DNA from 2 places in the Micromonospora sp. NPDC049257 genome. Region 1 is predicted to be linked to the other one. Evidence: riboswitches for the same ligand, from Rfam matches in the RefSeq annotation. Region 1 holds a riboswitch; the other holds the start of a gene.

The links. A riboswitch is a leader RNA that binds a small molecule or an ion and turns the genes downstream of it on or off. The one in region 1 is predicted to bind thiamine pyrophosphate.
Region 2: it holds a riboswitch for thiamine pyrophosphate, as region 1 does, so the genes downstream of both, AB0K25_RS26900 (ECF transporter S component) here and thiE (thiamine phosphate synthase) in region 1, are expected to answer to the same signal.

What each region holds. Positions count from the first base shown of each region.
Region 1 is NZ_JBFAQU010000003.1:288,310-292,491, reverse strand. Features, by position in the region: gene AB0K25_RS07520 (ThuA domain-containing protein) at 1-1,634, opposite strand, end outside; TPP riboswitch at 1,973-2,081, shown strand; gene thiE (thiamine phosphate synthase) at 2,076-2,702, shown strand; gene thiO (glycine oxidase ThiO) at 2,696-3,766, shown strand; gene thiS (sulfur carrier protein ThiS) at 3,776-3,976, shown strand; gene AB0K25_RS07500 (thiazole synthase) at 3,982-4,182, shown strand, end outside.
Region 2 is NZ_JBFAQU010000026.1:76,717-80,898, reverse strand. Features, by position in the region: gene AB0K25_RS26915 (hypothetical protein) at 1-136, shown strand, start outside; gene AB0K25_RS26910 (DUF6328 family protein) at 230-733, opposite strand; gene AB0K25_RS26905 (alpha/beta fold hydrolase) at 867-1,697, opposite strand; TPP riboswitch at 1,809-1,914, shown strand; gene AB0K25_RS26900 (ECF transporter S component) at 1,990-2,586, shown strand; gene AB0K25_RS26895 (ABC transporter ATP-binding protein) at 2,620-4,047, shown strand; gene AB0K25_RS26890 (energy-coupling factor transporter transmembrane component T) at 4,044-4,182, shown strand, end outside.

The sequences.
Region 1 (4,182 bases):
TTGCCGGCCGTGGCGACGATGTTCCACTCCACCAGGCCCTCGGGGCCCCGGTTCGGGTTGGCCGTCGAGGCGTCCGGCCCGTAGTCGGCGACGTAGAGGGTGTCGGTCTTCTGGTCGACGCCGATCCGGAACGGGTTACGGAAGCCCATGCCGAAGATCTCGGGACGGGTCTTCGCGGTGCCCGGGGCGAACAGGTTGCCCGTCGGGATCGTGTAGGTGCCGTCGTCCTCCGGGTGCACCCGGATCACCTTGCCGCGCAGGTCGTTGGTGTTGCCGGCGCTGCGCTGCGCGTCGTAGTCCTGCCGGCCGGCCCGCTCGTCGATCGGGGTGAAGGCGCTCGACTCGAACGGGTTGGTGTTGTCGCCGGTGGCCAGGTAGAGGTTGCCCTGCGAGTCGAAGGTCATGCTGCCGCCGGCGTGGCAGCAGGTGTTGCGCTGCGTGTCGACCTGGAGGATGACCTTCTCGGTGGCCTTGTCGATGGTGTCACCGTTGACGGTGAACCGGGACAGGTAGTTGCGCGGGGCGCCACCGGCCGGTGCGTAGTACAGGTAGATCCACTTGTTGGTGGCGAAGTCCGGGTCGAGGCGCAGCCCGAGCAGGCCGTCCTCGTTGCCGGTGAAGACGTCCAGCCGGGTCGCGGTGACCGTGTTGCCGGTGTCCGGCTTCACGATCTGCACCCGGCCGTCGCGCTCGGCGTAGAACACCCGGCCGTCCGGAGCGATGTCCAGCTCCATCGGGTTGTTGGTGTTGCTGTCGAGGGTGACCTTCTCGAAGTTCGCGGTCTTGGAGGCGCCGCAGTCGGCGTTCTCGACGCCGGCCGCGGTGCGGATGCCGCCGAGCAGGTGGCTGAGGAACTCCGGCTCGGTGTACGACGCCTGGGTGTGGCCGCCGCCGGTGTACCACGACCGACCGCCGTCGTAGTCCTGGCACCAGGCGGTGGGGTGGTCGGCGCCCATCGCGCCGGCACCCGGGCTGTAGGACTTCTCGTCCAGGCTGGCCAGCACGTGCACCTTGGAGCGCGGGTTGGTGCGGAAGTTGTACCACTCGTCGAACCGGGACCAGCGGTCCGGCAGGTCGGCGGTCGACGGGTGCGCGTGGTCCTCGACCTTGACGGTGGCCTGCTGGTTGGCGGGGTGGCCGGAGAAGTACGCGCCGACCAGGTTGCCGTACCAGGCCCAGTCGTACTCGGTGTCGGAGGCGGCGTGCACGCCGGCGTAGCCGCCGCCGGCCTTGATGTAGCGCTCGAACGCGGCCTGCTGGGTGGCGTCGAGGACGTCACCGGTGGTGGAGAGCCAGATCACCGCCTGGTATTTCGCCAGGTTGGTGTCGTTGAAGGCGGCTCCGTCCTCGGTGGTGTCGACGGTGAACCCGTTGTCGGTGCCGAGCTTCTGGATCGCGGCGATGCCGGCCGGGATGGCGTCGTGCCGGAATCCGGCGGTCTTGGAGAAGACCAGGACCGAGAAGGGTTCGGCGGCGGCTGCCGCCGGTGCCGGTGCGGCCTGTGGCTGGGCCGCCGCGACGGGAGCGGCCTGGGCGGCGGTGCCGCCGATCAGGCCGCTGGCGAGTAGGGAGAGGGCCAGTAGACCGGCACCCAGTGGGCCGCGACGGGCGCGGCGATGGCGGGATGGAGACACTCCATGCTCCTTTTGTCCGTGCTGGACAGTGGTGGGGGCATGGGGACGACTCGCCGCAGACCGTCCCCGGTCGGATCGGTGTGGGCCCGCCGAGGTCCGCACCAGTGGCGATCAGGTGCGGGCCACGCCGAGGCTCCGCACCGGAATAATGTCGATCGGTTGAACAAATTAGCGCCGCTGGATTGGTTTCCGGCAAGGCATGAGCATGTAACGATTCGGTATCGGCGACTCGCTTTTCCGGCTTATGTGGATACAAGCCCACAACCGTACGCATTGATAGTCCTGGATCAATCTAACACCCCTTGGCGGATCAGCGGATCTGTCGTACGGTCACAGGCACGTGACCCACGGGAGCCCGGTACACCGGGCTGAGAGGGGGGCTGAGAGCCCCCGACCGTCGAACCTGATCCGGGTAATGCCGGCGCAGGGAGGAGAGTTGCCGTGCCGTCCCTCGGCCGACTGCATCTGATCACCGACACCCGCCCCGGGTGCGACCCGCTCGCCGTCGTACGGGCCGCCCTCCCGGTGGCCCGCGCCGACCTCGTCGTCCAGGTCCGGGTGACCGACGACACCACCGACCGGCAGGCGTACGACCTGGCCCGACGGGTACGCGCGCTCTGCGTGCCGTACGAGGCGACCTGCCTGGTCAACGACCGGCTGCACGTCGCCCTCGCGGTGGACGCCCACGGCGGCCACGTCGGCGCGGACGACCTGCCCGTCGCGGCGGCCCGCCGGGTCCTCGGCCCCGCCGCCGTGCTCGGCGCGACCGCCCGGGAACCGGACGCCGCCGCCCGGGCCGTCGCCGCCGGGGCCAGCTACCTGGGCGTCGGCCCGTGCCATCCCACCGCCACCAAGACCGGCCTGCCCGACCCGATCGGCCCCGCCGGCATCCACGCCGTCGTCGCCGCCGTCGCCGTGCCGGTGATCGCCATCGGCGGGGTCACCGCCGCCACCGTGCCGGCGCTGCGGGCCGCCGGGGCGTACGGCGTGGCGGTGGTCGGGGCGCTGTCCACCGCCGCCGACCCGGGCCGGGCCACCGCCGAACTGATCGCGGCACTGACGTGCTGACCCGGCCCGACGTCGCCATCGTGGGCGCGGGGCCGGTCGGATTGGCGATCGCCTGGCGCTGCGCCACCCGGGGCCTGCGGGTGACCGTGCACGACCCGGCCCCCGGCTCCGGCGCGTCCCGGGTCGCCGCCGGGATGCTCGCCCCGGTCGCCGAGGCGTACTTCGGGGAACGGGAACTGACCGGGCTGCTCACCGCGTCCGCCGCCCGCTGGCCGGGTTTCGCCGCCGAACTGACCGCCGCCACCGGCAGGGAGTTCGGCTACCGCACCGACGGCACCCTCGTCGTCGGGCTCACCGGGGACGACCTGGCCGAAGCCCGCCGGCTCTGGTCGTACCAGCAGGGGTTGGGGCTGCCGATCAGCGCGCTGCGCCCGTCGCAGCTGCGGGAGCGCGAACCGGCGCTGACCCCCCGGCTGCGCGGCGGAGCGGTCGCCCCCGGCGACCACCAGGTCGACCCGCGCCGGCTGGTCGACGCGCTCCGGGTCGCCGCCGAGCGGGCCGGCGCGACCCTGCTGCCCGGCCTAGTGACCCGACTGGCCGAGGTGGACGCGCCCGTCGTCGTGGTCGCCGCCGGCTGCGGCGCCGCCGCGCTGACCGGGCTGCCGGTCCGCCCGGTCAAGGGCCAGGTGCTGCGGCTGCGCGCGCCCGACCACCGCCCGCCCGGCTTCCGGCACGTCATCCGGGGGTACGCCGACGGCGAGTCGGTCTACCTCGTCCCCCGCGACGACGGCGAGGTGGTCCTCGGGGCGACCGTCGAGGAACGCGCCGACACCGAGGTGACCACCGGGGCGGTGCTGCGGCTGCTCCGGGCCGCCGTCGACCTCGTCCCCGAACTCGCCGAGTACGCGCTGACCGAGGCCACCGCCGGGCTGCGCCCCGGCACCCCGGACAACGCGCCGATCCTCGGCCCGCTGCCCGGCCGCCCCGGCGTGCTCGCCGCCACCGGCCACCACCGGCACGGCATCGTGCTCACCCCGGTCACCGCCGACCTGATCACCGACCTGATCGTCACCGGTCAGCCGGACCCGCTGCTCACCCCCTTCACCGCCGACCGGTTCCACTGAGGAGGACACGTGCGACTGATCGTCAACGGCGTCGGACGCGAGCTGGCCGGCGGCACGACCGTCGCGGACCTGGTCGCCACGGTCACCGGGCAGCGGCGCGGAATCGCCGTCGCGGTCAACGGCGAGGTGGTCCCCCGGGGCGGCTGGCCCGCCACCGAGCTGCGCGACGGCGACCGGGTCGAGGTGCTCAGCGCCGCCCAGGGCGGGTGACCCGGATGCCCCTCACCATCGCCGGACAGACCTTCACCTCCCGGCTCATCCTCGGCACCGGCGGCGCGGCCAACCTGCACGTGCTGGAACAGGCGATCCGGGCCTCCGGCACCGAACTGGTCACCCTCGCCCTGCGCCGCGTCGACACCGCCCCCGGCACCGCCGGGGGACTGCTCGACCTGCTCGACCGGTGCGCGGTGCGGCTG
Region 2 (4,182 bases), on a different contig from region 1:
GCTGCTGGCGTACGCCGCCGTACTGGTCAGCTTCGTCCGGCGCGGACGCAAGATCCCGCCGCAGGCGTACCTGGTGCTGGCGCTGCTCAACGGGCTCATCCTGGCCGCCGTGCTGGCCTGGGCCATCGCCCGCTGACGATCCGGCCGACACGCGAAGCGGGGCCCACCCCGACCGCCGTCGGCCCGGGTGGGCCCGGCCCACTGCGTCCCTCACCGCCCGAGGGCGGGATCAGTCACCGTTGGTCACCACCGGGTCGTCATCGTCGTCGTCGATGTCGTCCTCACCCCAGCTGCGCCGGACGAACGGCAGGATGACCCAGAACGTCAGGAACCACAGGCCGGTGACCACGGTGAGCACCACGGCGATGCCGGTGTCGAGCACGAAGTCGGCGATCAGCAGGACCGCACTCACCATGGCGACCAGCATGAAGGCCAGGCCGCCGGTGGCCATCCGGTGGGCGAACCGGACCAGCTCCGGCTTACGACCCTGGCGGAACAGCGCCCGGTGGAAGGCGACCGGCGAGATGATCATCGCGGTGGCCGCGGCGGCCGACAGCAGCGCGAGAATGTAGACGTCCCGCTGGAACTCGCTCGTCCGGGTGAAACCGTTGCTGAACGGCAGGGTCAGCAGGAAGGCGAAGAGGATCTGCACGCCGGTCTGGGCGACCCGCAACTCCTGGAGCAGATCGGCGAAGTTGCGCTGCCAGCGCTGCTTCTCGGATTCCTTCGACACGCGCTACCTCCGGATGAGACGGTACGACCGACGGGAGCACCTCCCGTCGGCAGCAACGCCAGTGCCCGATCCGCAATCGCCCGAAACCGATTCACGATCCCCGATCGGCCCGGTCCACCCTCGGCAGGGCGGCTCAGGCCGCCGGGCACACCCGGGCCAGGATCGCCTCGGCCAGGGGCCCCGGCGCCTCGTCGGGAATCCAGTGCGTCACCCCGGCCAGCACCATGAACCGGTAGTCCCCCGTGACGTGCCGGGCACAGGCCTGCGCGGCGGTACGCCCTACTGCCACGTCCCGGTCGCTCCACACGTAGCTGGTCGGCACCGGCACCGGACCGACCGCCTTCAGGTCCCGCCCCGACATCGCCCGGTACCAGTTCAGCGCCCCGGTCAGCGCGCCCGGCCCGCGCATCGGCTGGGCGTAGCGGGCCACCCGGGCGGAGTCACCGACGCCGGCCAGCAGCCGACGCAGGACCACCGCCCGCCCGGCCAGCAGCACCCGCTCCGCCAGGCCCGCCCGGCGGAACAACGTCATGTACGCCGAACGCGCCCGCTGCCGACGGTCGGTGGACAGCGCGTACCCGAAGGCCGCCGGATGGGGCACCGAGACCGCGGTGAGGGTACGCACCCGCTCCGGGTGCCACGCGGCCAGCGCCCAGGCGACGATCGCCCCCCAGTCGTGCCCCACCACGTGCGCGGTGTCGACGCCCAGCGCGTCCAGCACCGCCACCGCGTCGGCGACCAGTTCCGGCAGCCGGTAGCCGGCCACCTCCGTGGGACGGGCCCCGGGCGAGTAACCCCGCTGGTCGGGGGCGTACGTACGCAGCCCGGCGGCGTGCAGGGCGGGCACCACCGCGTCCCACTCCCCGCCGTGCTGGGGGAAGCCGTGCAGCAGCAGCACGACCTCGCCGCCCTCGGGCCCACCGGCCCGTACGTCGAACGTCAGTCCCCGCGCCGCCACCCGCATGACCGGCAGCCTACCCAGCGCCCCGGTGTGCGCCCGGGACGTCGAATGCCGGGAACCATGACCTGCTGGGCCGTTGCCGCAGGTCGGTGCTAGCGTCTGCCGAGACAACTTCACATCCGACAGGGGAGCGCACAGCGCTGAGAGTGCGGGCACCGCCCGCAGACCCTCGAACCTGATCTGGGTAATGCCAGCGCAGGGAGTTCGGTCGACCTCCAGCCGCGCCGCCGTCCGGCAGCCGCCGGGCGCGGCGTGCGTCTTCTCCTGGTTCGATCGCTGGACTGGGAGCACCGACATGCCGCACACCACCACCAACAGCAACCGGTGGCGCACGATCGACATCGTGGTCGCCGCCGTGATCGCCGTGGCCTTCGGCGTCATCTTCTGGGCCTGGGGCCTGGTCTGGAAGGCCGCCGACCCGGCATTCGCCGCCGCACCCGCCAGCCAGGCGGTGATGTACGGCGTGTGGCTGGTCCCGGCGGTCCTCGGCGGCCTGGTGATCCGTAAGCCGGGGGCGGCCCTGTTCTGCGAGGCCGTCGCCGCCACCGTCTCCGCACTGCTCGGCGCGGAGTGGGGCGGGATCACCATCGTGCAGGGGCTGATCCAGGGCCTCGGCGCGGAGCTGGCCTTCGCCGCGTTCCGCTACCGGTCGTTCCGGCTGCCGGTGGCGGTGCTGGCCGGGGCGTTGACCGGGCTGAGCGCCGCCCTGTTCGACTTCTTCGTCTGGAACGCCGAGTACGCCCTGACCAGCTACCGCCTGCCGTACGCGGCGTTGACCGTGCTCAGCGCAGCCGTCGTCGCCGGGGTCGGCGGTTGGTACCTGACCCGCGCGCTGGCCGAGACCGGAGTGCTGGACCGGTTCCCCGCCGGCCGTGACCGCACCCTGGTCTGATCCTCTCCTGACGATCATGGAGGTGCCGGCGACGTGGCGAGTGTGAGGCTGGTCGGCTTCGGCTGGCGGCACGCCGGTCGGCGGGCCTGGGCGGTACGCGGGGTGGACCTGCGCATCGACCACGGGGAGCGGGTGCTGCTGCTGGGGCCGTCCGGGGCCGGCAAGAGCACCCTGCTGGCCGCGCTGGCCGGGCTGCTGCCGGCGGACTCCGGCGAGCAGGAGGGCACCGTCGAGATCGACGGCCTCGACCCGGCCAAGGCCCGCGAACGGGTCGGCACCGTCTTCCAGGACCCGCAGTCCCAGCTGGTGATGGCCCGCTGCGGTGACGACGTCGCGTTCGGCCTGGAGAACCGGGGGGTGCCCGGCGACGAGATCTGGCCCCGGGTGGACGAGGCGCTGCGCCGGGTCGGTTTCCCCTACCCCCGGGACCGGCCCACCGCGGCGCTGTCCGGCGGCGAGCAGCAGCGGCTCGCCCTGGCCGGGGTGCTGGCGCTGCGGCCGGGGCTGCTGCTGCTCGACGAGCCGACGGCCAACCTCGACCCGGCCGGGGCGGAGCTGGTGCGCGGCGCGGTGGCCGGCGCGCTGGACCCGGACACCACCCTGGTCCTGGTCGAACACCGGGTCGCCGACGCCCTGCCCCTGGTCGACCGGGTCGTGGTGCTGACTCCCGGTGGCGGGGTCCGGGCCGACGGGCCACCGGCGACGGTCTTCGCCGCGCACGGTGCCGCGCTCGCTGCCGAGGGTGTCTGGGTGCCCGGCCACCCCACCGGGTCCCGGCCGGCCACCGGGCCGCCCGGTGCGGGGTTGCTCACCGTCGACCGGCTCGGCCTGCCACCCCGGCTGGCCCCCACCGACCTGACGGTACGCGCCGGCGAGGCGCTCGCCGTCCTCGGTCCCAACGGGGCCGGCAAGTCCACCCTGGCGCTGCTGCTCGGTGGGCTGCTCCGCCCCGGCGTCGGTCGACTGACCGGCACCGCCGCCCTGGCCGACAGGGACGCCCGTACGCCCCCGCACCGGTGGCGGGCCCCCGCGCTGGCCGGTCGGATCGGTTCGGTCTTCCAGGACCCGGAGCACCAGTTCGTCACCCGCACCGTCCGCGACGAACTGGCCCTCGGGCCGCGTCGGACCGGCCGCCCGGAGGTCGCCGTCCGGGCCACCGTGGACGGGTTGCTGGACCGGTTGCGGCTGACCCGGCTCGCCGGGGCCAACCCGTACACCCTCTCCGGTGGGGAGGCCCGGCGGCTCAGCGTGGCGACCGCCCTGGCCACCGCGCCCCGGCTGCTGATCTGCGACGAACCCACCTTCGGCCAGGACCACCGCACCTGGGGTGAGCTGGTCGACCTCTTCGCCGACCTGCGTGACGCCGGGCACGGCGTGGTCACCGTCACCCACGACCGGGACTTCGTCGCCGCGCTCGCCGACCGGACGGTCACCCTGCACCCCGCCCGGGATCAGCCGTGATCGGCCTGGAACCCGTCGCGACGCCCGGTGCGCCGCTGGCCCGGCGTAACCCGGTGGCGAAACTGGCAGCCGGGCTGATCTTCTCGTTCGTGCTGGTGGCCAGCCTCGACCCGGTCGCACCGGCGGTCGCCATCG